Regions from separate parts of the Methylomonas sp. MK1 genome, predicted to be linked through region 2. Evidence: predicted binding sites of a transcription regulator. Region 2 holds the regulator's gene; each other region holds the start of a gene.
The links. The regulator HrcA, encoded in region 2, represses chaperone genes, less so after heat shock. The targets are predictions, from matches to a motif close to TNTTAGCACTCNNNNNNNNNGAGTGCTAANA.
Positions count from the first base shown of each region.

Region 1: rpoH (RNA polymerase sigma factor RpoH) is a predicted target of HrcA. The motif match lies at 2,558-2,588, and genes of this name have one in related genera.
Region 3: groES (co-chaperone GroES) is a predicted target of HrcA. The motif match lies at 2,793-2,823, and genes of this name have one in related genera.

Region 1 covers NZ_AQOV01000001.1:490,241-498,331, forward strand. The annotation lists gene G006_RS0102085 (ABC transporter transmembrane domain-containing protein) at 1-1,408, opposite strand, end outside; tRNA gene G006_RS0102090 (tRNA-Leu) at 1,529-1,613, opposite strand; gene rpoH (RNA polymerase sigma factor RpoH) at 1,662-2,516, opposite strand; gene G006_RS0102100 (glutamine--tRNA ligase/YqeY domain fusion protein) at 2,759-4,420, shown strand; gene G006_RS0102105 (fructosamine kinase family protein) at 4,435-5,319, shown strand; gene ilvA (threonine ammonia-lyase, biosynthetic) at 5,382-6,917, opposite strand; gene rpiA (ribose-5-phosphate isomerase RpiA) at 7,108-7,785, shown strand; gene G006_RS0102120 (formate--tetrahydrofolate ligase) at 7,983-8,091, shown strand, end outside.
Region 2 covers NZ_AQOV01000002.1:969,341-977,431, reverse strand. The annotation lists gene dapB (4-hydroxy-tetrahydrodipicolinate reductase) at 1-614, opposite strand, end outside; gene dnaJ (molecular chaperone DnaJ) at 618-1,754, opposite strand; gene dnaK (molecular chaperone DnaK) at 1,888-3,822, opposite strand; gene grpE (nucleotide exchange factor GrpE) at 3,894-4,535, opposite strand; gene hrcA (heat-inducible transcriptional repressor HrcA) at 4,586-5,626, opposite strand; gene G006_RS0121245 (glycine zipper 2TM domain-containing protein) at 6,180-6,509, opposite strand; gene G006_RS0121240 (TonB-dependent receptor) at 6,745-8,091, opposite strand, start outside.
Region 3 covers NZ_AQOV01000002.1:276,495-284,585, forward strand. The annotation lists gene G006_RS0118160 (cation-transporting P-type ATPase) at 1-1,517, opposite strand, end outside; gene G006_RS0118165 (hypothetical protein) at 1,707-1,913, shown strand; gene G006_RS0118170 (HesA/MoeB/ThiF family protein) at 1,979-2,725, opposite strand; gene groES (co-chaperone GroES) at 2,931-3,218, shown strand; gene groL (chaperonin GroEL) at 3,275-4,915, shown strand; gene G006_RS0118185 (response regulator) at 5,093-5,839, shown strand; gene zwf (glucose-6-phosphate dehydrogenase) at 5,967-7,457, shown strand; gene G006_RS0118195 (RNA polymerase sigma factor) at 7,853-8,091, shown strand, end outside.

The DNA of each region.
Region 1 (8,091 bases), on a different contig from region 2:
CCGCCGCAATGACTTCCGCATCGCTGGCATCGGGTCGGCCGTAGCGGATATTCTCCAATGCGGAAGTTGAGAATATCACCGCGTCTTGCGGCACGATGGCAATTTTGCTCCGTAGTTCCTGCAAGGACAGGTGGCGAATATCCTGACCGTTTAGGCGGATGGTGCCGTGGGTGACATCGTAAAAACGCAATAATAATTGGAACAGTGTGGTCTTGCCGGCACCGGACGGACCGATAAAGGCAACACTTTCCCCTGCGGCTATGCTCAGATCAACCCTATCCAGGGCGGCGGTTTGTAAGCGCGAAGGATAGCTGAAGCTGACTTGCTGAAATTCAATCGCCGCTTTGTCGCCATTTGCCAAAGGCTGGGGTTTGGCAGTATCGACTATCGCCGGTTCGGCATGCAGCAGTTCCAGCAAGCGCCCCGTTGCGCCGGTCGCCCGCATCACATCGCCCCAGACTTCGGCTATGGTACTGACCCCACTGGACACCAGCGTGGCGTAAAGTACAAAAGAAGCCAGTTGCCCACCGGTCATAATACCGGCGTTGACCTGGTTGGCGCCGATCCAAAGCACAAAAATGATAGAACCCATCACGGCCGTGATGACGATAACAGTCAATGCGGAACGAAACCGGCTGCGTCGGACGGCGGTGAGGAAGCTGATTTCGGCGCGCTCTTTGAAGCGGTTCGCTTCGCGACGTTCCTGAGTATAAGCTTGGACGGTAGGTACAGCATTGAGGATCTCGCCGGCCAACGCTGAGGCATCGGCAATCTTATCCTGCGATTCCCGCGACAGCTTTTTTACTTTCCGGCCCATAGCCAAAATCGGTAAGGTCAGCAAGATCATCAGACCCAATATCAGCGAGAACAGATGCAGACTGGTCACCGCCAGCATAATCATGCCGCCGACAAACTGGAATAAACTGCGCAACCCCATGGATATCGAACTACCTACCACGGTCTGGATCAGCGTGGTATCGCCGGTCAGTCGGGACAACACTTCCCCGGTTTGCAAGGTTTCGAAGAACTGCGGCGACTGGGCCAACACCCGCTCGTAAACCGCGCTGCGCAAATCCGCCGTCACCCGTTCGCCAACCCAACTGACCGTGTAATAGCGTGCGGCTATAGTCACAGCCCACAGGCAGGCTAAGCCAAATAGAGCAAGAAAGTGGCCATCCATGCTCAGCGAACCCAACAAACCGCCTTGCTCAGCCTGTCGCTGACCAAAACCAAAATCGATAATGTCGCGGAACGCCAAAGGCACTAACAAAATCGTCGCCGAGCCCAGGCACAAAAGGCAAAAAGCCAGAAACATACGGCCTCGATAGGGACGAATAAACGGCCAAAGCGCCTTCAAGGTCGATATTTTGCGGGTGGGATCGATGTGTTTAGACTTGGGAGCTGGCATGCCAGTACCTCTTGGATGGAGGGGGTTTTGACGAAATATAAGACGTCAAAAATAAAAAACCCGCTAAGCCTTGCGGCTTAGCGGGTTTTTAAAATTTCTTTGACTACCATAAAAGGTAGATGGTACCGAGGGTCGGAATCGAACCGACACTCCTTTCGGAACCGGATTTTGAATCCGGCGCGTCTACCAGTTTCACCACCCCGGCAAAGAAAGCAGCATTATACTGAGTTTTTCAGAAATGCCAAACATTATTTTACGCCACCAAGCTCACCGCTGCTTTCAGCTTTTTCATGGCATTTTGTTCCAATTGCCTGATGCGCTCGGCCGAGACTTGATAACGATCCGCCAATTCGTGCAAAGTGGCTTTGTCTTCCACCAGCCAGCGGCTAGCCAGAATATCGCGGCTTCTGTCGTCCAAACCGGCCATGGCATCCATCAGTAATTCTTCCTTACGGTCTTCCCAGTCGCTGTTTTCCAACAATAAAGCCGGATCGGCACCGTGCTGTTCCAGATAAGCGATAGGCGCTTGCGCATGATCTTCGCTGTCGTCGCCACTCGGCTCAAGCCCTACATCGCGACCATCCAAACGCCGTTCCATTTCGTAAACGGTTTTAACATCGACATCCAGATTTTCCGCAATCGCTTCCGCGTCGTCTTGCGATAGGTAGCTCAAGTCCTTTTTGAATTTACGCAGATTAAAAAACAGTTTGCGCTGCGCTTTAGTGGTAGCGACTTTAACAATGCGCCAGTTTTTGATCACATATTCGTGGATTTCAGCTTTGATCCAATGTACGGCAAAAGACACCAGACGCACGCCCATGTCCGGGTCGAAACGTTTTACCGCTTTCATCAAGCCGATGTTGCCTTCCTGCACAATGTCCGCCAATGGCAAGCCATAACCCGCATAGCCTCTGGCCACATGCGCCACAAAACGCAGATTAGACATCACCAGCTCGCGCGCGGCGTTCAGATCGCCTTCATCCCGGTAACGCAACGCCAGGTCTTGCTCCTGCTCAACGCTGAGTTTGGGCATTTGAGATATCAGGCTTAAATAAGAATCAAACGTCCCAACCGATAAATTGATCGGTAAAGCCAAGCTATTGTTCATATCACCCTCGTTTCCGGTGGAATAAATTAACGATGACCAAATTCTAGCACTCGATCAACAAGAGTGCTAATAATTTAGTAAAAATCATTTAATACAGTTAGTTACACTGAATTTTTGGTCAATTGAAAGGCAAAACCCACAAAAGATGCCGCCTTTACGAATTCCGGCCAAACTCGTTAAAATGGCGACTGACCCGATATTCGCCGCCCACCTCATAAATAACCACAGCCATTTACTCGAACATGTCAGCTTCCGATAGCCCAGTTTCATCCAACTTTATCAGACACATCATTGCCGCCGATCTGGCCGCCAACAAAAACAACGGCAAAGTCGCCACCCGCTTTCCTCCCGAGCCCAATGGTTACCTGCACATCGGTCATGCCAAATCGATTTGCCTCAATTTCACGCTGGCCGCCGAAAACAACGGCACTTGCAATTTGCGCTTCGACGACACTAACCCGGAAAAAGAAAGCGTCGAATACATGGAAGCCATCGAACGCGATGTGCAATGGTTAGGGTTTAAGTGGGCCGGCAAATACCACGCCTCCGATTATTTTGAGCAGCTTTACGCCTATGCGGTGCAATTGATTCAGCAGGGCGACGCCTATGTCGACAGCTCTACCCCAGAACAAATGCGCGCCGACCGCGGCACCTTGACCGAACCCGGCAAGGAAAGCCCGGACCGCAGCCGTTCCATCGACGAAAACCTGGATTTGTTTACTCGCATGCGTGCCGGCGAATTCGCTGACGGCCAATATGTATTGCGCGCCAAAATCGATATGGCCTCGCCTAACATTAATATGCGCGACCCGACCATTTACCGCATCCGCCGCGTGCATCATCAACGCACCGGCGACGCCTGGTGTCTGTACCCGATGTACGACTACACCCATTGCATTTCCGACGCATTGGAAGGCATCACGCACTCGATCTGTACCTTGGAGTTCGAAGATCACCGCCCACTCTACGACTGGGTGCTGGACAAATTGCAAACCCCTTGCCATCCGCAACAAATTGAATTCGCGCGCCTACAATTGGAATACACCATCGTCAGCAAGCGCAAACTGTTGCAATTGGTTACCGAAAAACACGTCAATGGCTGGGACGACCCACGCATGCCGACCATTTCCGGCCTACGCCGGGCCGGCTTTACCCCGGAAGCTATCCGGGATTTCTGCGAGCGCATAGGCGTTACCAAAAACGATTCCTGGATCGAAATGGGTGTGTTGGAAAACTGCATCCGGGAAGATTTAAATGAACGCGCGCCCAGAGCGATGGCTGTTTTAAGACCCTTACAAGTGGTGATCACCAATTGGGAAGACGGCAAAACCGAAACCTATCAAATCGCCAACCATCCGCAAAAGCCGGAAATGGGCAGCCGTGAAGTCAGCTTTTCCAAAACCATCCTGATCGAACAAGACGATTTCATGGAAAACCCACCCAAAGACTTCAAACGCTTGGTCGAAGGCGGCGAAGTCAGACTGCGCGGTTCCTATGTCATTAAATGCGACGAAGTCATTAAAGACGGTGCCGGCAATGTCATTGAACTGCATTGTACTTACGACCCCGCCACCTTGGGCAAAAATCCGGAAGGCCGTAAAGTCAAAGGAGTGATCCATTGGGTATCCGAGCAACACGCCATCCCCGCTGAATTGCGTTTATATGACCGCTTGTTCAGCCACCCCAACCCCGACACCTTGGACAACTTCCTGGACGGCATCAATCCCAATTCGTTGGAAGTATTGAGCGATTGCCGAGTGGAAGCTAGTTTAGTCAACGCCACACCGGATACTCGTTATCAGTTCGAGCGCACCGGCTATTTTTGCCTGGACTACGCCGACAGCACGCCGGAAAAACTGGTGTTTAACCGCACCGTGACCTTGCGCGATAGTTGGGCAAAGTAGCCGCAAAATCGACCATGGCCGCGCTGCAACCATTAGCTAGCCATCTTCAAACCCAAACCGGCCAATCTTTACATAACCACCGCCTGAGCAGCGTCGGTGGTGGCGACATTAATAGCGCCTACCGACTGCAAGCCGCCAACATCGACTGGTTTATCAAATTAAACCGCGGGGACTTGGCGGCTATGTTTGTTGCCGAAGCGGCCGGTTTACGCGAGTTGGCAGGCATAGGCGCGGTGCGCGTACCAAAAGTAATTTGCTTTGGTGAGTTTCAACAACACGCTTATCTGGTATTGGAATTTATCGAATTGGGCTCATTACAGAACCGCAGCGCCAGCCTATTCGGCCAACAACTCGCCGCACTGCACCAAAGCCCGCAAGCCTATTTCGGCTGGCCCATCGATAACACCATTGGCTCCACCCCACAACACAACGCCGGACACGAAGATTGGGTAAGTTTTTGGCAGCAGCAACGCCTGGGCAAACAATTGCAGTTTGCCGCCGCCAATGGTTATCGCGGCTCACTGCAAACTCAAGGGGAAAAACTGCTGGAAAGAATAGGCGATTTTTTCAGCGACTACCGCCCGTACCCATCCTTACTACACGGCGATTTATGGGGCGGCAACGCTGCCGCAGATAAGCAAGGGCAACCGATAATCTTCGACCCGGCCTGCTATTACGGCGACCGCGAAGCGGATCTGGCCATGACGGAATTATTCGGCGGTTTCAGCCGCGATTTTTATGCGGCGCATCAAGCCGAATATCCGCTGGACAGTGGCTACAAAACCCGCAAAACCCTTTACAACCTTTACCACATTCTCAACCATCTAAACCTGTTTGGCAGCGGCTACTTAAACCAGGCCAACAGCATGATCGGCCAGCTATTGGCAGAATTGAACTAATCAATCCTGCCGCCTTGCCACACAGCAAAAATAGTCAGTAATCCGTTACTCCAATATCGGTATCACCATTCTTCGCCAGCCTCACTACCACCCACGAACAGACGATAGGCTGGATTACCCGTCTCGTCATGATACGCCAGCCCCACACTCGACAAACATTGTTCGAAACGCCCACGCTGCTCGCCGTCGATCTGCAAGCCCATCAAGACCTTGCCAAAGGCTGCGCCATGATTGCGGTAATGAAACAGACTAATATTCCACTGACTACCCAGCGACAGCAAAAACTTCAGCAGCGCGCCAGGACGCTCAGGAAACTGGATGCTGTAGACGCTTTCTTTTAATTCGAACGGCGCATGACCGCCGACCATATAGCGGATGTGATCCTTGGCCAGTTCGTTGCCGGTCATATCGGTCACCGGAAAACCGTCTTCAACCAGTTGCTCGATCAGATGCTGGCGGTCGTTTTCCGCGCCGCTGCTGCTGATACCGACAAACACTTGCGCCATGCGCGCATCGAAATAGCGGTAATTGAATTCGGTGATGCTGCGCTTGCCGATGACTTTGCAAAATCTTAAAAAGCTGCCCGGCACTTCCGGTATTTCTACCGCCAGCAGAATTTCTCTATGCTCGCCTACCAAGGTGCGCTCGGCAACGTAACGCAAGCGGTCGAAATTGATATTAGCGCCGCTGTCGATGGCGATCAGCGTGTGTTGCTGCAGATGCTGTTGTTCGGCGTATTTTTTCAAACCCGCCACCGCCAACGCGCCAGCCGGCTCGGCGACCGAGCGGGTGTCGTCGAAGATGTCCTTGATGGCCGCGCAAATCTCGTCGGTACTGACGGTAATCACCTGATCGACGTACTGCCGGGCGATGCGAAAAGGTTCCTCGCCAATCTGCTTCACCGCCACGCCATCAGCGAACAAACCGACTTGTTCCAATATCACGCGCTGACCGGCGCGTAAGGCTTGATTCAAACAATCGGCGTCGTCCGGCTCCACCGCGATGACTTTAATATCCGGGCGCACGAATTTGACGTAAGCGGCAATGCCAGCCACTAGTCCGCCGCCGCCGACCGGCACGAAAATCGCGTGAATATCGCCGGTATGCTGCCGCAGGATTTCCATGCCAACGGTGCCCTGCCCGGCTATCACGTCCGGGTCGTCGTAAGGATGGATGAAGATCATACCTTTTTCGGCGACCAACTCCATCGCGTGGGCGTAAGCATCGTCGTAAGAATCGCCATGCAGCACAATTTTCGCACCGCGCGCCTTGACCGATTTGATCTTGATTTCCGGCGTGGTTTTAGGCATCACAATCAAGGCTTTGATCCCCAATTTTTTGGCCGCCAAGGCCACACCTTGGGCATGATTGCCGGCAGACGCGGCGATAACGCCGTGAGCGGTTTGTTGCGGTGTCAGCGAGGCAATCTTGTTATAGGCGCCGCGCAATTTGAACGAGAACACCGGCTGTAAATCTTCGCGTTTTAGATAGACCTTGTTGTTGGTTTTCTCCGACAGCGTAGCGGCAAAATCCAGCGGGGTTTCCTCGGCAACGTCGTAGACTTTTGCCCGCAATATTTTTTCTATGTATGTCTGCATTATTGTCCTCGGCAACTGCTGGCGCAATTGCCGTCCATGCTTAAGTCCTGGGGCTGTTTAGGCGAAGCTGCCTGGAGCCGTGTCGGCGTAAAAACTGCTGAGAGATCAGCGTCAATCGGTTATTATCCCATACAATGACGGGTTAAACGCCGTGTCAGATTTATAAGAGCAATCCATCAGGACCATCACCATGACTCAAGACGAATTAAAAAAACAAGTCGCTCAGGCTGCCCTGCAATATTTGAAAAACGTGCCCATCATCGGCATGGGAACCGGCTCCACCGTCACCCATTTAATCAATCTGTTGGCCGACTGCGATTTCAAAAGAGACATCGAAGGCGCGGTATCCAGCTCGGCTAAAACCACCGAACACTTACAATCCATCGGCATTCGCGTCATCGACCTGAATCAATCCGGCGATCTGGATATTTATGTGGACGGCGCGGATGAAGTTACCCCACATAAAAAAATGTTGAAAGGCGGCGGCGGCGCATTGACCCGCGAGAAAATCATCGCCGGCGCCAGCAAAAAATTTGTCTGCATCGTCGACGAAAGCAAATGCGTGGATGTGATGGGCAAGTTTCCGTTACCGGTTGAAGTATTACCGTTATCGCGCAGCTTCGTGGCCCGGCAATTGGCTAAACTGGGCGGCCAACCCGAATTGCGCATGAACAAGGACACCGGCGTTAGCTATATCACCGACAACGCTTGCGAGATTCTGGATGTGCATAACTTGAGCATTCTGGATCCAGTCGAATTAGAAAAAACCATTAACAATATCCCCGGCGTGATCACCAACGGTCTGTTTGCGATCCGTGCCGCAGATGTGGTGTTGGTAGGTAAAGGTAGCGAAGTGATTACTTACTAAACCGCTTATTGCGACAGGTTGTCCAGCGCGACGACCTTAATCGCCGAAAAGCCGGCAGCGCCCTACCCGTCTAGCCTTGCCGGCTTTTCTCCATTAAATTTCTGGCTGCCCAGGCCGTTGAACTCTACAATATCCGCCCATCGCAGCCGCCGGCTGCTCTGCTTTTGCAACACTTCTCAGAGTATTTAGGAACTACCATGTCTGACATTGAAATTGCCCAACAGGCAAGCATGCGCCCGATTATTGATTTGGCCGACGAAAAATTCGGCATTCCCGCCGAACATCTGGACCCTTACGGTCACTACA
Region 2 (8,091 bases):
GAAAAGCCGATGGTTTTGCGGTCGCGAGCACCTGTATCGCCTTCACGACCGTAGATGGCGCAGTCTTTCAGATCGCGTCCCAACGCAGCGGCGACTACCTCGCCCATCCGCAACGCGGTACCGGACGGCGCATCGACTTTGTGCCTGTGATGCGCCTCAATCACTTCGATGTCAGTGTAATCGCCCATCACCTTGGCGGTCATCTCCAGCAACTTTAAAGACAGATTGACGCCGACACTGAAATTTGGCGCGATGACAATTGCGACATCCTTGGCAGCCTCGGCAATCGCGGCTTTTTGCGCATCGCTGTAACCGGTAGTGCCGATTACTATTTTCTTGCCAGCTTGCCGACAGATTTCTATGTAATCCATCGACGCGTCGGGTCGGGTAAAGTCGATCAATACATCAAATTGGTCCGCCAGTGCTACCAGATCATCGCCGACTTTAATACCAGCCGCCGCCACACCGGCCAGTTCGCCGGCATCCTTGCCGATTGCCAAACTATCCGGACGGGATACCGCTACCGTTAACTCGGCGCTTTCCGCCGACAGCGCAGCTTTCAGCAGACATAAGCCCATACGCCCGGAAGCGCCAACTACCGCGATCCTTACCATGAGTTAGCCTGTTAATTTATCGAAGAAGTTTTTAACACCATCCATCCAGCCATGCTCTTGCGGACTGTGGTGTTTGCCGCCGCCGGATAAGGATTCGCCCAACTTCTCGATCATGGCTTTTTGATCTTTGGTCAGATGCACCGGTGTTTCCAGTTGCACTTTGCACAACAGGTCGCCGACCGCGCCGCCCCTGACCGGTTTCACGCCTTTACCGCGCAAACGGAACATGCGTCCGGTTTGGGTTTCCGGCGGAATTTTCAACATCACCTTGCCGTCGAGCGTAGGTACTTCCAACTCGCCACCCAAACAGGCCATCGGGAAACTGATTGGCACTTCGCAGTAAAGATTCGCACCATCGCGGGTGAAGATCGGATGATCCTTGACCTGCACCTGTACATACAAGTCCCCCGCTGGCCCGCCGTTCGCACCGGCTTCGCCCTCTCCAGCCAAACGAATCCGGTCACCGGTATCGACACCGGCCGGGACTTTGACGTTTAAAGTCTTGGTTTCCTGCACGCGGCCTTGGCCGTAACATTTCGGGCAAGGATCCTTGATTTGTTTGCCGGTACCCCGACAAGTCGGACAGGTTTGTTGTACCGAGAAAAAACCTTGTTGCATCCTGACTTGGCCGTGACCATGACAGGTATTACAGGTGACCGGGCTGCTGCCCTTTTTAGCGCCGCTGCCGTTACACTCAACGCAAGCCACCAATACCGGCACTTTGACGGTCGCTTCAGTACCGCCCACCGCTTCTTCCAGGGTCAGTTCAAGGTTGTAGCGCAAATCGGCACCGCGTTGCACGCTGCTGCGCTGCTGCCGACCGCCTCCGAAAATATCCCCAAACACGTCGCCGAAGATATCGCTAAAATTCTCCGCCCCGCTAAATCCACCTCGACCGCCGCCCATCGACGAATCGACACCGGCATGCCCAAATTGATCGTAAGCCGCACGCTTTTTGGGGTCGGACAAAATCTCGTATGCTTCCTTAACCAGCTTGAATTTCTTCTCCGCCTCTTCCGGATTGTCCTTATTTCTGTCGGGATGAAATTTCATCGCCATCTTGCGATAGCTCTTCTTGATCTCGGCTTCGCTCGCGTTGCGATCCAGTTCCAGCAGTTTGTAAAAGTCTTCTTTTGCCATAACGAGAAAAACCGCCGGCGCTAACCGGCGGTTATAAGTAGGTGTTGAATTAAAGGAATGAGGGATGATACCAGCATAGCATACACCTTCGCCTCACCCCTCTCCGCCGTGGAGAGGAGAACGGGTATAGTCTTTACTTTTTATCGTCCTTAACTTCTTCAAATTCGGCATCGACCACATTGTGATCATGCTCCGCGGCAGCTTCCGCAGCGCCTGCGGCATGTCCGGCCTCAGCACCGCCTTCAGCACCTTTCTGTGCGTAAACGCGCTCGGCTAATTTGCCGGACAGCTCGGTCAAGGCATGGGTTTTCGCTTCAATCGCATCTTTATCGTCAGATTTGAGCACTGCTTGCAGATCTCTAATCGCCGATTCGATAGCCGATTTTTCGTCGCCGCCGACTTGGTCGCCCAATTCCTTCAGGGATTTTTCGGTGGCGTGGATCATGCCTTCCGCCGAGTTACGTGCCGACACCAGTTCTTTCAGTTTGCGGTCTTCGTCCGCGTGCGCTTCGGCATCCTTGATCATGCGTTCGACTTCGTCATCCGACAAACCACTGGAGGCTTTAATCACAATGGATTGTTTCTTGCCGGTGGCTTTGTCTTTCGCCGATACGTTCAAGATACCGTTGGCGTCGATGTCGAACGACACTTCGATTTGCGGAATGCCGCGCGGCGCTGGCGGAATGTCCTGCAAGTCAAAACGACCCAAAGATTTATTACCCGCAGCAACTTCCCGCTCACCTTGCAACACGTGCACGGTGACCGCAGTTTGGTTGTCGTCCGCAGTCGAGAAGGTTTGCGACGCATTGGTTGGGATCGTGGTGTTTTTCTCGATCAATTTGGTCATCACGCCGCCCAGGGTTTCGATACCCAAAGACAGTGGCGTAACGTCCAGCAACAATACGTCTTTGACGTCGCCGCCCAATACGCCGGCTTGAATTGCCGCACCCAGAGCTACCGCTTCATCAGGGTTAACGTCTTTGCGTGGCTCTTTGCCGAAAAGTTCTTTGACGAAGGCTTGCACTTTCGGCATCCGGGTTTGACCGCCCACCAGAATTACATCGTTGATTTTAGATGTCGAAATACCGGCATCTTTAATCGCTTGCAAGCAAGGACCTTTGGTCCGTTCGATCAGTTCGTCAACCAGGGACTCGAGTTTGGCGCGAGTCAGTTTCACATTCAAGTGCTTCGGACCTGACGCATCGGCCGTGATGTAAGGCAGGTTAATGTCGGTTTGTTCCGCTGATGACAGCTCAATTTTGGCTTTTTCTGCCGCTTCTTTCAGACGTTGCAACGCCAATGGATCGTTGTGCAAATCAATGCCGCTGTCGCGTTTGAATTCTCCAGCCAGGAAATCGATTATGCGCAAGTCAAAGTCTTCACCACCCAGGAAAGTATCGCCGTTGGTGGCTAATACTTCGAATTGGTGTTCACCTTCGATTTCGGCAATTTCGATAATGGAAATATCGAAGGTTCCGCCGCCCAAATCGTAAACAGCGATGGTGGTGTCGCCTTTTGGTTTGTCCATACCGAACGCCAACGCGGCCGCAGTCGGCTCGTTGATAATACGTTTGACGTCCAAACCAGCGATACGTCCGGCGTCTTTAGTCGCTTGACGTTGCGAGTCGTTAAAGTACGCAGGCACGGTGATAACCGCTTCTGTGACTTCTTCGCCCAAAAACGCTTCCGCGTCTTTTTTCAGCTTCATCAGCACCCGTGACGATACTTCTGGCGGCGCCATTTTTTTACCGTGACATTCCACCCAAGCGTCACCGTTGTTGGCTTCCATAATTTTATAAGGCACCATTTTGATGTCTTTTTGTACCGCGTCTTCTTTAAAACGGCGGCCGATCAAGCGTTTGATCGCGAACAAGGTATTTTCAGGGTTGGTGACCGCCTGACGTTTAGCCGATTGACCGACCAATACTTCGTTGTCGCCGGTGAAAGCGATAATGGAAGGCGTGGTGCGCGCGCCTTCGCTGTTTTCGATAACCCGCGCGGTGCCGTTTTCCAGGACTGCTACGCAGGAGTTAGTGGTTCCTAAATCGATGCCGATCATTTTGCCCATTGATATTCTCCAGACTTGATTTGGTAATAAATTAAAAAGTTGTTAGCGATATGCGGTTGATCGTCTTAATTTCAAGCCTGCTCATCGATTTTTGCGCTATCGGCTGGTTTATCGTCGGCTTTGGCCACCACCACCATGGCAGGGCGCAATAAACGGCCGTTCAATACATAACCTTTTTGGAAGACGTTTAACACGGTATTGGGTTGGGCGGTGGCGCTGGGTTGCATCACCATGGCCTGGTGCAATTCCGGATTGAACACTTGACCGATGGGGTCGACGGTTTCGATATTAAACTTGGCAAATACCGACTCGAATTGTTTGATGGTCAATTCGCTGCCTTCGCGCAATTTCACTATTTCCGGGCTATCGCCGTTCGCCGCTTGCAGGCCTAATTCCAGACTATCCAAAACACTCAGCAATTCTTTCGCAAATTTCGCCAGACCGTATTTGCGTTCGTCGTCCAAGTCTTTTTGCACGCGTTTTTTTAAATTTTCCATCTCGGCCATGGTGCGGATGGCTTTATCCAGATTGGCGGCAGCCTGTTGTTGGGCTTGTTCCAATTGTTCCTGCAAGGCTTCCACAGTGACTGCGGCGCTGGTACCAGACACTTCGGCTGGCTGTTCGTCGGTGTCCATTGGCTTGGTTTGCTCCAAGACTTCGGCGATCAAATCGCTATCCGATTGTGGTTCGTGGCTAGATTGCTGATGACTCATTACTTACTCCATGGTTCTAAATTTTTTTGTTGGCCTAACGATAGGGCCATTTATTTGGGATTCAAGGCCGCGCCCAATAATTTTGCCGTCACATCCACGAACGGAATCACTTTTTCGTAAGCCATGCGGGTCGGTCCAATCACACCCAACACCCCAACCACTTCGTCATTCACTGAATAAGGCGCCGTCACCAAGCTACAATGATCGAATGCGCTATAGCCGGATTCTTCACCGATAAAAATCTGCACACCTTCGGCCTGTAGACACTGATCCAATAAATGGATGACGCCACGCTTTTGGCTAAAAGCTTCGAACAACTGTTTAAGACGCTCCATGTCCGACAACTCGGAAAAACCCATTAGGTTGGTTTCGCCGCTTAATACATAATCGTCGTTGGGTTGTTCGCTGAAGGTGAGCTGCGCCATGTTCACCGCGTCCATCATGCCTTGATTGACCTGCCGCTGATCGTGCTCCATCTCCCGCACGATCAAATCGCGAATTTTCGCCAAGCTGCGGCCGGAATAAACCGAATTCAAATAGTTGGCAGCCTGTTGTAATTCCGCAGGACTGAATTGCTTGTGGGTATGAATGATTTTGTTGTGCACTTCCTGGTCGTCGGTGACGAAAATCACCAACACCCGGGTGTTGGACATCGGCAGAAATTCGATGTGCCGCAAGGTGACGCTTTCTCTGCGGGGCAAAGTCACCACGCCGGCCATCCTCGTCACGTCCGACAGCAATTTAGAGGCCTTGCTCAACACGTCGCTAGCCTTATCCGCCTCTCCTTTCAAGCCATGTTGCAGTTGATCCAACTCGCTGGATGCCAAAGGCTTGACCGTTAACAAACTGTCGACGAACAAACGGTAGCCACTCACGGTTGGCACTCGGCCAGCGGAGGTGTGCGGGGAATGGATCAAGCCCATTTCTTCCAGATCCGCCATCACATTGCGAATACTGGCAGGACTAAGCTTTAGTTGCGGATCTTTAGACAACAATCGCGAACCAACAGGCTGGCCGTCCTGGATATACCGCTCAACCAAGGTTTTCAATAAATACAGCGATCTTTCGTTTAAATCTTGTCCGCCAGCCACGTCATCCCCCAAATTCCGTTAGCACTCGATATTGGTGAGTGCCAGACAGCAAAGCTATCAGCTGGGTTCAGCATTGTCAACGGCTTGAACAGGTAATCAATAAACTAAGCACAGCCAGCGCATTCAAGGGCTGGGATTGAATCTCCGAAACATCAATCTTATCAAGAACTGATAGACGGGCAGTTTTTCCGGAACTGCAATTTATTAGACACATCTTCGATATTGTCCAACAACGGGCAATAAAAAACCCTGCAAGTCTTGCACCTTGCAGGGTTTTGATTTGATCTAGCGTTTGCTTATCCGGACTGTATAAAGGGAACGCAGACTGACAATAAACCGCTACTGCCAGTAATCTCAAGCGCCCATTTGGGAGAAAGACAACACATAGTAGCTGTAATAGACAACGACAAAAAACAACAATACATTCAATAACTTTTCCACTCTACTGTATTGCTCTTGTTGATATTTTTTACCATTTTTTATTCTCATTTTGTCCTCCTGTCGCATGAGCATCCAAAAATTCAAAGCCGGTTAATTAATTGGCGGTAGCCTATTAACGACTCATACTGTTGCCGATCCAAGCGCCCGCGGCGGCACCGATGCCGGCTCCCAACGGATCGCCTCTACTCATTTCGTAACCCGCTACACTGCCTAACGCGCCGCCTACCAAGCCCTGAGTAGATCGTTGGTCGTTACTGTCGTAGCGCGGTGCAGGCGGCGGTGCCGGGACGTATTGCACAACCCGCTCCGGTACATACACCCGCTCGACCTCGACGTACCGGTCATGGTGGTGATGTTTGTGATGACCTCGCCCATGCCCATCAGCCATCGCTAACGGCGAAACCAACAGACTAATTACAACGACACTTGCCACTCTAAACATAAATCCCCTTTATCGAGAATAATTCATCTATGAGTTGATTCTAGAGAGCAATGTTTAAGTCTTGATTAGGAAAAGATTAAGAACAGATGAAGACGGCAAAGCCAGCGCTTACATCGCCAATTTTTGTGAACTGTGCACGCTAAGCGAGCGCTATAACCTGCAAATAGCCATTACTCCGGATACTCGGTTTGGGAATATCCGGAGCTGGTTGCGGCGGGAACAACATTCACTCACATTAGAAGCTGTAAGACACTTCCCCATAAACCGTGCGGCCGGCTTGTTGGTAAAAAGAGGAATATTCCCGGTCCAATAGATTGTTTACCGAAAACGACAGATCGATATTTTTCGTCGCCTGATAGGCGATACGGGTATCGACCAGAAAATAAGGGTCATAACTGCCGGGAACGTTGGTCACCTGATCCAGGTTTTGGTCGTTCGTATATTGCTGGCTAACATAGCGTCCAATAATGCCACCGCTCCATTGCTCATATTTGACATCCAACCCGCCACTGAACATTGTCTCCGGCAATAACACCATCTGCTTGCCGACAGAAAGCGGATTCGCCTCGTTCTTGGTAATTATCGAGTCGTTTAAAGTATAGGTTCCCGTAAAGTGCAGCCAGTCCCAATACAATTTCTGCCTTAATTTGGCCTCCACGCCTTCAACCTCAGCTTCACCAGCATTTTGCCGTTCTTGGAGCCGATTGGTTGCGCTTAACGTCGTATCTTTACGGTAAATCAAATCAGAAATGTAGTGATGAAAATAGGTGGCGGCAATAGTTGTGCCCTCAATGGGGGTTGCCTCTCCGCCAACTTCCCATGAATACATGGTCTCTGGTTTTAAATCTGGCCCCGCTTGCGTCAAGGTAAAAACACTGCCGCTAGCCGTTTGCGATGTCGAATACAAATCCGAGTTGGTGGGTGGACGAAATGCCCAACCTGTTGAAGCAAACAGCTTGTAGCCATCTGCCGGCAACCAGGTCAAACTAAATTTGGGATTAAATTGCGACACTGAACGCTCGCTGTAACTTTGCGTCAGGTTAGTGGTAGTACCTGTCGAAGTGACCGTGGCCTTTTGTACGATGGAGCCTGATGTGGACCAGTCGTCATAACGCACACCCAGATGAGCAATTACGTTTTTACGCAGCCAAATTTCGTCCTGAATAAAGGCTGAGTAAATACTCGACTCGCCCTTACCATCGTAAACAGTATTCGTCACTGAGGACCAATCTTGCCAATTACTTAAGGCCAAACGTTTTTGACCTTCCAAATTGTTATGGTTTGCGCCAAAACCGACCGTGACAAAGTTACGTTGATCCCACAAAAACGGGAAGCGCAATGCCACGTTACCGTCGATCCGTTGGCTAGGCGTGACGGTTAATTGGCCTCTTCCACCGCTCAAGGTATCGTCGAACGCCGCGCTGTTTGGGCTGGGTGAATAAGTCTCGTGATCCATGTATTGAAAATCGACATTCAATTTCACGTCATGCCCAAAATCATGTTTCAGGTGAGCAAAATAACGACGAGTGTCTTCCACTGACGGCAGAAAATGCAAGAACTGCTGCTCATAGACAGAAAGGCG
Region 3 (8,091 bases), 690 kb from region 2:
ACTCTCAAGCCTTGTGCGGCAAACGCTTCGGCTTGTTGGTTCAGGCGGTCTTTATCCAGCGGCACCAATTGCATGTCGGCGGCAAAGGCCTTGTCGCAGCGCTGTAACAGGCTTTCCAGGGAACCTTTCAAATAAATATGCCGGGCATCCTCGGCTAGATCGTGGTGCAAGGTTGCCATGAATTGGTGTTCCGATTCGAAAGGAATCGCGTCCAGACGCGGATGATCGCCGCTGACGCTGGCTTGATGCAGACCGGCTTTGTGGGCGGCTACCAACAAGGCGGCTTCGGTAGGATCGCCTTCGATACGCCAGCTGTCGGCGTCGGCGATTAATCGGGCGTCGTTGCAAAGCAGTCCGGCTTTTAGACATTCCAATAATGTCGGTTTTTGGGTTGGGTTGACCGCTTGTCTATTACTGCTGAATTCGCCGTCCGGCGTGTAGCCGCTGCCGCTGACCTCGAATACTTCACCGCCGGCCTGCACGAATTGCACGGTCATTTGGTTTTGCGTCAAGGTGCCGGTCTTGTCCGAACAGATCACCGTGGTACTGCCCAGTGTTTCCACCGCCGGCAGTTTGCGAATGATGGCATTGCGCTTGGCCATCCGCGAGACGCCGATAGCCAGGGTAATGGTCAACGCGGCCGGCAGGCCTTCCGGGATGGCGCCAACTGCCAGCGCCACCGAAGCCATGAACATATTCAGCATGGTTTCGCCGCGCCAAACACCCACCGCAAAGGTTACCGCCGCGCAGCCGACGATGACCCAGAGCAACAATTGACTGAATTGGCTCATTTTTAGGGTTAGCGGCGTTTCCAGTGGTTCGGCGCTGCCGATCAGCTTGTTGATGCGGCCAATCTCGGTGTTGTCGCCGGTGCTGACGACTACGGCCAGCCCGCTGCCGTAACTGACCAGTGTCGAGGAATACGCCATATTGGCGCGATCAGCCAATAACGTAGCTGAGGGCAGGGTTTGCGCCTGTTTTTCCACGGGTACAGATTCGCCGGTGAGTGCGGACTCGTCGATTTTCAGTTCGCGGCTTTGCAACAGGCGCAAATCCGCCGGTACCTTGTCGCCGGATTGCAGGAACACCAAGTCGCCGGGCACTAATTCCGCGGCGGCGATACTCCGGCGTTTGCCGTCGCGCAGGACATTGCTGCTGATGTTCAAGGTCTGCGCCAGCGCGTTAATGGCTTTGAGGGCGTTGGCTTCCTGGATGAAGCCGATCACAGCATTGATGATGACGACGCCGAAGATTACGCTGCTGTCGGTCCATTCCTCTAGGAACGCGGTGGTGGCAGCGGAGAACAGCAGGATGTAGATCAAGGGCTGATGAAATTGCGCCAGTAATAAAAGCAAGGGGCCTTTACCACGGCGAGCAGTCAGACGGTTTGCGCCTTTTGCCGCTAGGCGTTTTTGCGCTTCTCCATCACTCAGGCCTTGCCCCAGTTCTACGCCAAAATGCGTTAATACAGTTTCCGGCGTTTGGCTGTGCCAGTCGGCTTTAGGGTAATTGTCCATATGCTCAGATTGATGGTTGAAAACGGCGTTGGCGTAGTTGGCCCAGGGGCAAATAGGTCAGTGGCTAAACCCATGAATTGACAAACAGTATTTTGTACTTGTTCCCTAAAAGGTATGGGGTTATAGTCCATACCCGAGGTCTATGATCTCATTCTAAATTAAAATAAAAACAAATAGTTGGAGGTATTTATGGGCGGAGTTATCGAATTAATGGTGTTGATGTTGATTATTGCCATCTTCGCTTTCGCACCGTTAGGGTATTTCATTTACATGTATACCATGAAGAATGGCGAGCCGTTTGGCGACATCGAGCCGCACGGCGATAGCGATTCGGCGCTATTGAGAAATGTCAGTAAAGCCATTCTGATGGTTAAAGGCAAGCTGGGTAAAAATTAAATTAGCGCTTTTGTTCGTCAGTCATAGAAAGCCGGGGCCAGCCCGGCTTTTTTGTGCGGATTAGCTTATTTCGAGCCGCAGCTTGGGCAATTTGGGTTTTTCTTCAAGCGCATGCTGTGCCATTCCATACTCAGTCCGTCCAGCAACAGTAAGCGGCCCGTCAATGTGCTGCCGGTGTTGACTATCAACTTTATCGTTTCCAAGGCCTGGATGCTGCCGACGATGCCGGTGATCGGCGCTATCACGCCGTTTCTGGCGCAATTTTGCAATTCCTCGCCGTCGCTTTGATAGAGGCAGTTATAGCACGGGCTATCGTTTAACCCCGGCGTAAACACGCTGACTTGACCCTCGAAGCGGATCGCCGCGCCAGATACCAATGGAGTTTGTTGGTCGACGCAAGCCTTATTGATGGCAAAGCGGGTGGTGAAGTTATCGCTGCAATCCAGCACCACATCAGCATCCGCCACTTCTACAAGTAGCTGTTCGCCGGCTAATCGCTGTTTGCGAGCAAATACTTTTACGCCAGGATTAATTTTTTCCAGAGTCTGTTGGGTTGAAATAACTTTATCCAACCCTATATCGGCTGTGCTGTGAGCAATCTGGCGTTGCAAATTGGTCAAATCGACCTGATCGTCGTCGTAAACGGTGATCTGGCCGATACCCGCCGCGGCCAGATACATAGAGGCAGGTGAGCCTAAACCACCAGCGCCTACTATTAACACTTTGGCATCGAGTAGTTTTTGCTGACCGGCAATATCGATTTGCGGCAGCATGATTTGCCGGCTGTAACGGAGTAATTGTTCGTCGTTCATGGTTTGCAGAGGTTGGGTGAGGCGCAGATGATGCCAAAGAGCTTGACAGAGTGCAAAAGCCGGATATTATTAGCACTCGTTGCTAGAGAGTGCTAATAAACTTGAGGCCGCTTAAAAGCTCGCTTCTTCCGTAAGGGGTAGCTGTTTTTTAAATAGCTTTATTAAGTTTTTAACCTTTAACTTTATCTACATTAAGGAGACATTGATGAAAATTCGTCCGTTACATGACCGTATCGTCGTAAAACGCGTTGAAGAAGAAACCAAAACCGCTGGTGGCATCGTGCTGCCCGGTTCAGCTGCAGAAAAACCAAGCGAAGGCGAAGTTCTGGCAGTCGGTTCAGGTAAACCGTTAGATAACGGCCAAGTGCGTGCCCTGGAAGTTAAAGTTGGCGACAGAGTGTTGTTCGGCAAATATTCCGGCACCGAAGTTAAAGTCGATGGCGAGCAATACATCGTCATGCGCGAAGAAGACATCATGGGTGTTTTGGGTTAATCCCAATTCGTTCGACACACTCTTTTTCAATTTAACCAATATCTCAGGAATAAGAAATGGCAGCAAAAGACGTAAAATTTGGTGGCGACGCTCGTGCACTGATGGTGCAAGGCGTTAACGTTCTGGCTAACGCAGTAAAAGTTACTTTGGGTCCTAAAGGCCGTAACGCTGTGTTGGATAAAAGCTTTGGCGCGCCAACCATCACCAAAGACGGTGTATCGGTTGCGAAAGAAATCGAATTGAAAGACAAATTCGAAAACATGGGCGCGCAAATGGTTAAAGAAGTTGCTTCTAAAACTTCTGATGTAGCCGGCGACGGTACTACAACTGCGACCGTTTTGGCTCAAGCCATTGTTAACGAAGGTTTGAAATCAGTCGCAGCGGGTATGAACCCAATGGACTTGAAACGCGGTATTGACTTAGCTGTTACTGCAGCGGTTGCAGCGATTCAAAACGCCTCAACACCTTGCACAGACAACAAAGCTATCGCCCAAGTAGGCACCATCTCCGCAAACTCTGACGAGTCTGTCGGTAGAATCATCGCCGAAGCGATGGAAAAAGTCGGTAAAGAAGGTGTTATCACCGTTGAAGAAGGCACCGGTCTGGAAAACGATCTGGATGTGGTTGAAGGTATGCAGTTCGACCGCGGCTACCTGTCTCCATACTTCATCAACAAACAAGAAAGCATGAGCGTAGAACTGGACGACCCGTTTGTTCTGCTTTACGACAAAAAAATCTCCAACATCCGCGAATTGTTACCGATTCTGGAAGGCGTAGCTAAATCAGGCCGTTCCTTGTTGATCATTTCCGAAGATGTTGAAGGCGAAGCCTTGGCAACTCTGGTTGTTAACAACATGCGCGGCATCGTTAAAGTCGCCGCGGTTAAAGCTCCAGGCTTCGGCGACCGTCGTAAAGCCATGCTGGAAGACATCGCGGTTCTGACCGGTGGTGTGGTGATCTCTGAAGAAGTCGGTCTGTCTTTGGAAAAAGCCGACATCAGCCAATTGGGTACTGCAAAACGTGTCCAAATCAACAAAGAAAACACCACCATCATCGACGGTGCTGGTAACGAAGATCAAATCAAAGGCCGTGTTGCGCAAATCCGTGCCCAAGCCGACGAAGCGACTTCCGATTACGACCGTGAAAAACTGCAAGAGCGTTTGGCCAAACTGGCTGGCGGCGTAGCGGTTATCAAAGTCGGTGCTGCGACCGAAGTGGAAATGAAAGAGAAGAAAGCTCGCGTTGAAGACGCGCTGCATTCAACTCGCGCTGCGGTTGAAGAAGGTGTGGTGGCCGGTGGCGGTACCGCGCTGATCCGTGCATTGTCTGCGCTGGAAGGCCTGAAAGGCATCAACCACGACCAAGACGTAGGTGTCAGCATCCTGCGCCGGGCGATGGAAGAGCCTTTGCGTCAAATCGTCAGCAATGCTGGTGACGAAGCCTCTGTGGTCTTAAACGAAGTCAAAAAAGGCACCGGTAACTTCGGTTACAACGCCGCAACCGGCGAATACGGCGACATGATCGCAATGGGTATTTTGGACCCTGCGAAAGTAACCCGTTCCGCCTTGCAAAATGCAGCATCGGTTGCCGGTTTGATGATCACTACCGAAGTAATGATTGCCGATGCGCCAGCCGACAACAAAGCCCCTGCAATGCCTGATATGGGCGGCATGGGCGGTATGGGCGGCATGATGTAATCGCCGTTCGGCCTCGGCCAGAAAACCCCGGTTGCCGCGAGGTGCCGGGGTTTTTTATTGCCTAGCGCTTTTGGTGTGGAACGTTTTACGATGTATTGCCATGCAATAGATTGATTTTTGCTGCGAAACATTCGATAACGGTATCAGGAAATTATTCTCAGCTCGAAGCTATTAACCATGACCAACGATTTTTCGATTCTGATTGCCGACGACAATGAAATCAATCTATGGCTATTGCGCGAGCAGTTGGAATACTGGACGACGAATATCACGTCGGCAAAAGACGGGCGGGAGGCCTGGCAATTATTGCAACAACGCCGCTACGACTTCATCTTCCTGGATGTAAATATGCCGTTTTTGAGTGGTTTCGATGTCGCCGTAAATTTGCGCGGCACCGAAAACTACAATCGGCAAACGCCGGCAGTCGCCGTCACGGCTCACGCGCAAAATCAGCAGCAGGAACGGGCAATTGCAGCCGGGTTTAACGAATGTCTGGTCAAGCCGGTCCGCCTTTACCAGTTGGAGCAATTGCTGGTGCGTTGGCGGCAACATGAGCCAGTGAATGCCGAGTATTATGCCGGGCAACTTTTGCGTAAAGCCCAAGATAATAAGCAATTGAGCCAAGTCATGATGGTCAAATTATTTGAGCAGTTGCCGGGATTAATACTTGAGATCGAGCGGGCCGTGGACAATGGCTTACTGCAACAGGCTTGGGAGTTGAACCATAAACTGCATGGCACCTTTTGTTTTTACGATTTTGCCGACTGCCTGGCGGTCGTCGAGAACTTGCAAAAAGCATTGGCACAAGCCGACGCAGAGTTGGCGCGCCAGCGCTTTAGTACGATGAAAATTAAGCTGGTTCGGCTTTTGGATAACCAGGATCAAGTTCTGAAATATCTGGGTGACGATGGTTGCATACTATGACCAAGGTGAATCTGGCGTGGTTCTAACTTGGCCACTTTTAGCGACTGCCGCGCTTTCCAGTTCGACGCGCCCGCGCAAATGATGCAAACTGCACCCTATATTGCAAAGTAAAGACAAGGTAGCTTTTATGAATACAGACCCCTGCACTTACGTCATTTTCGGTGCTACCGGCAATTTGGCGCGATTGAAGCTGATGCCCGGTTTCTATCATCTGGAGCTGGAAAAAAAACTGCCGGAAGGTACGCGTATCCTGGCGGTGGGCCGCCGTCCCTGGGATCGAGCGACTTGGCTGGCAGAAGTGAAGACCTTACTGCTAGAACAGGCAAATACGCCTTTGGACGAGGCCGTATTCAACCGTTTTGCCGAAAGGCTGGATTATCATCGCGGCGATCTCGATCAGCCGGAATGCTATAAAACCCTGGCGGAAACCCTAAACGCTCAGCCGCGATTTTCCCGCAATATGGCCTTCTATCTCGCCATCGGTCCCAGCGATTTCGGCAACGTCATCGAGTCCTTGAGCCAGGTGGAACTGCTGAACGAAGAATATGGCTGGCGACGCGTGGTGATCGAAAAACCGTTCGGTTACGATCTGGAAAGTGCGCAGGCCTTGCAAAAACGCCTCAGCCGGTACTTGAGCGAAGACCAGATTTACCGCATCGACCATTATCTGGGTAAAGGTATGGTGCAGAACGTATTGGTGTTTCGTTTCGCCAATGTCATGTTGGAACCCTTATGGAATCGAAATTACATCGATCATGTGCAGATTACGCACTCCGAAGAGCTGGGCATAGGTAGCCGCGGCGAATATTACGACAGCGCCGGAGCGATGCGCGACATGTTGCAAAGCCATCTATTGCAACTGTTGACGCTGGTGGCGATGGAGCCGCCGGTGTCTATGGACGCTGAATCGCTGCGCGACGAAAAAGTCAAAGTGCTGAAGTCCATTCGGCCGATCCCGAAATCGGCCGTGCATGCGCATGCCTTTCGCGGCCAATATGCCCGAGGCAATATCGACGGTCATAAGGTGGTTGGCTACCTGGAAGAAGCCAATATTCCCGCTGACAGCAGTACCGAAACCTATGCGGCGATGAAATTGTTGATCGACAACTGGCGCTGGCGCGGCGTGCCGTTTTATTTACGTACCGGCAAACGCATGGCCAAGGGCCAATCCTCGATTTCGATCTGTTTTCGGCATCCGCCGTTTCAATTTTTCCGCGATACCCATGTGCAGTGCATGACGCCGAACTGGATATTGTTGGGGATTCAGCCCGAAGAATGCATCCGCATCGAAATGACCGTCAAGGAGCCGGGCTTAGAAATGCGTACTCGCACCACCAGTCTGGATGCCAGCTTCCGCAATCCCGACGAACGCCGCGTGGATGCTTACGAAGATTTGTTATTGGATGTGATGAAAGGCGACCGTTCGCTATTTTTGCGTTTCGACGAAGTGGAATATGCCTGGCGCATCGTTGACCCGATTTTGCAAAATTGGGTAACCGAGCGGGACTATATCGCCACCTATCCGGCCGGCTCCTGGGGACCGGAAGAAAGCCGCCGCTTGTTCGAGAAGGAAGACCAGTATTGGCGCAGTTCCTTGATGCCGGAGTGTCAGCCGTAACAAAGGCTCCTGTGGTTTCTGTTAGTCATTCTTACCACGATGCGGTAGCGCCCGGTTTCTTCCGTCTTGCGGATTATTAACTCGACCCTTAACTGCCGTTCGCCCTGACGAAGAGCAAACCGGCCTGAGCTCCGACGCGCTCAACGCGAACGGAATATCAGTGCTAAATAGGGCCGGGTTGATAAGTGTTTCGAGCCAACGAAAAACAAAACTGCGTGAAATGCCGTGGGGGTGTGGCATTTCACACGGTTTTATGAAGCCCACCAAGCCTTAGATTTTTTCCGAACCAGCACAAAGCCCTTATTCTCAGGCGTTTAAGTCTCTGAATCCAGTCATGGCGTGAACTTTGCTGCGCCAAATGCCACGATTAACTCCAGCATGGCCTGGCTTCGCGCATGGCATTTTCAGACCACGATATTTACCGAATTTTTTTAAGTACCCGCCCGCAAATCCAGCGTTTTTTGCGACAGCGCATTCGTTGCGACGACACTGCGGCCGATCTGATTCAAGACATTTTTTTGAGATTGACGCTGTTGAAGCCACCTCCCGCCAGTGAGATCGAAGTCCAGGCCTGGCTGTTTAAAGTGGCATCCAATCTATCTCTCGATCATCTGCGCACGCAAAAACGCCGTTA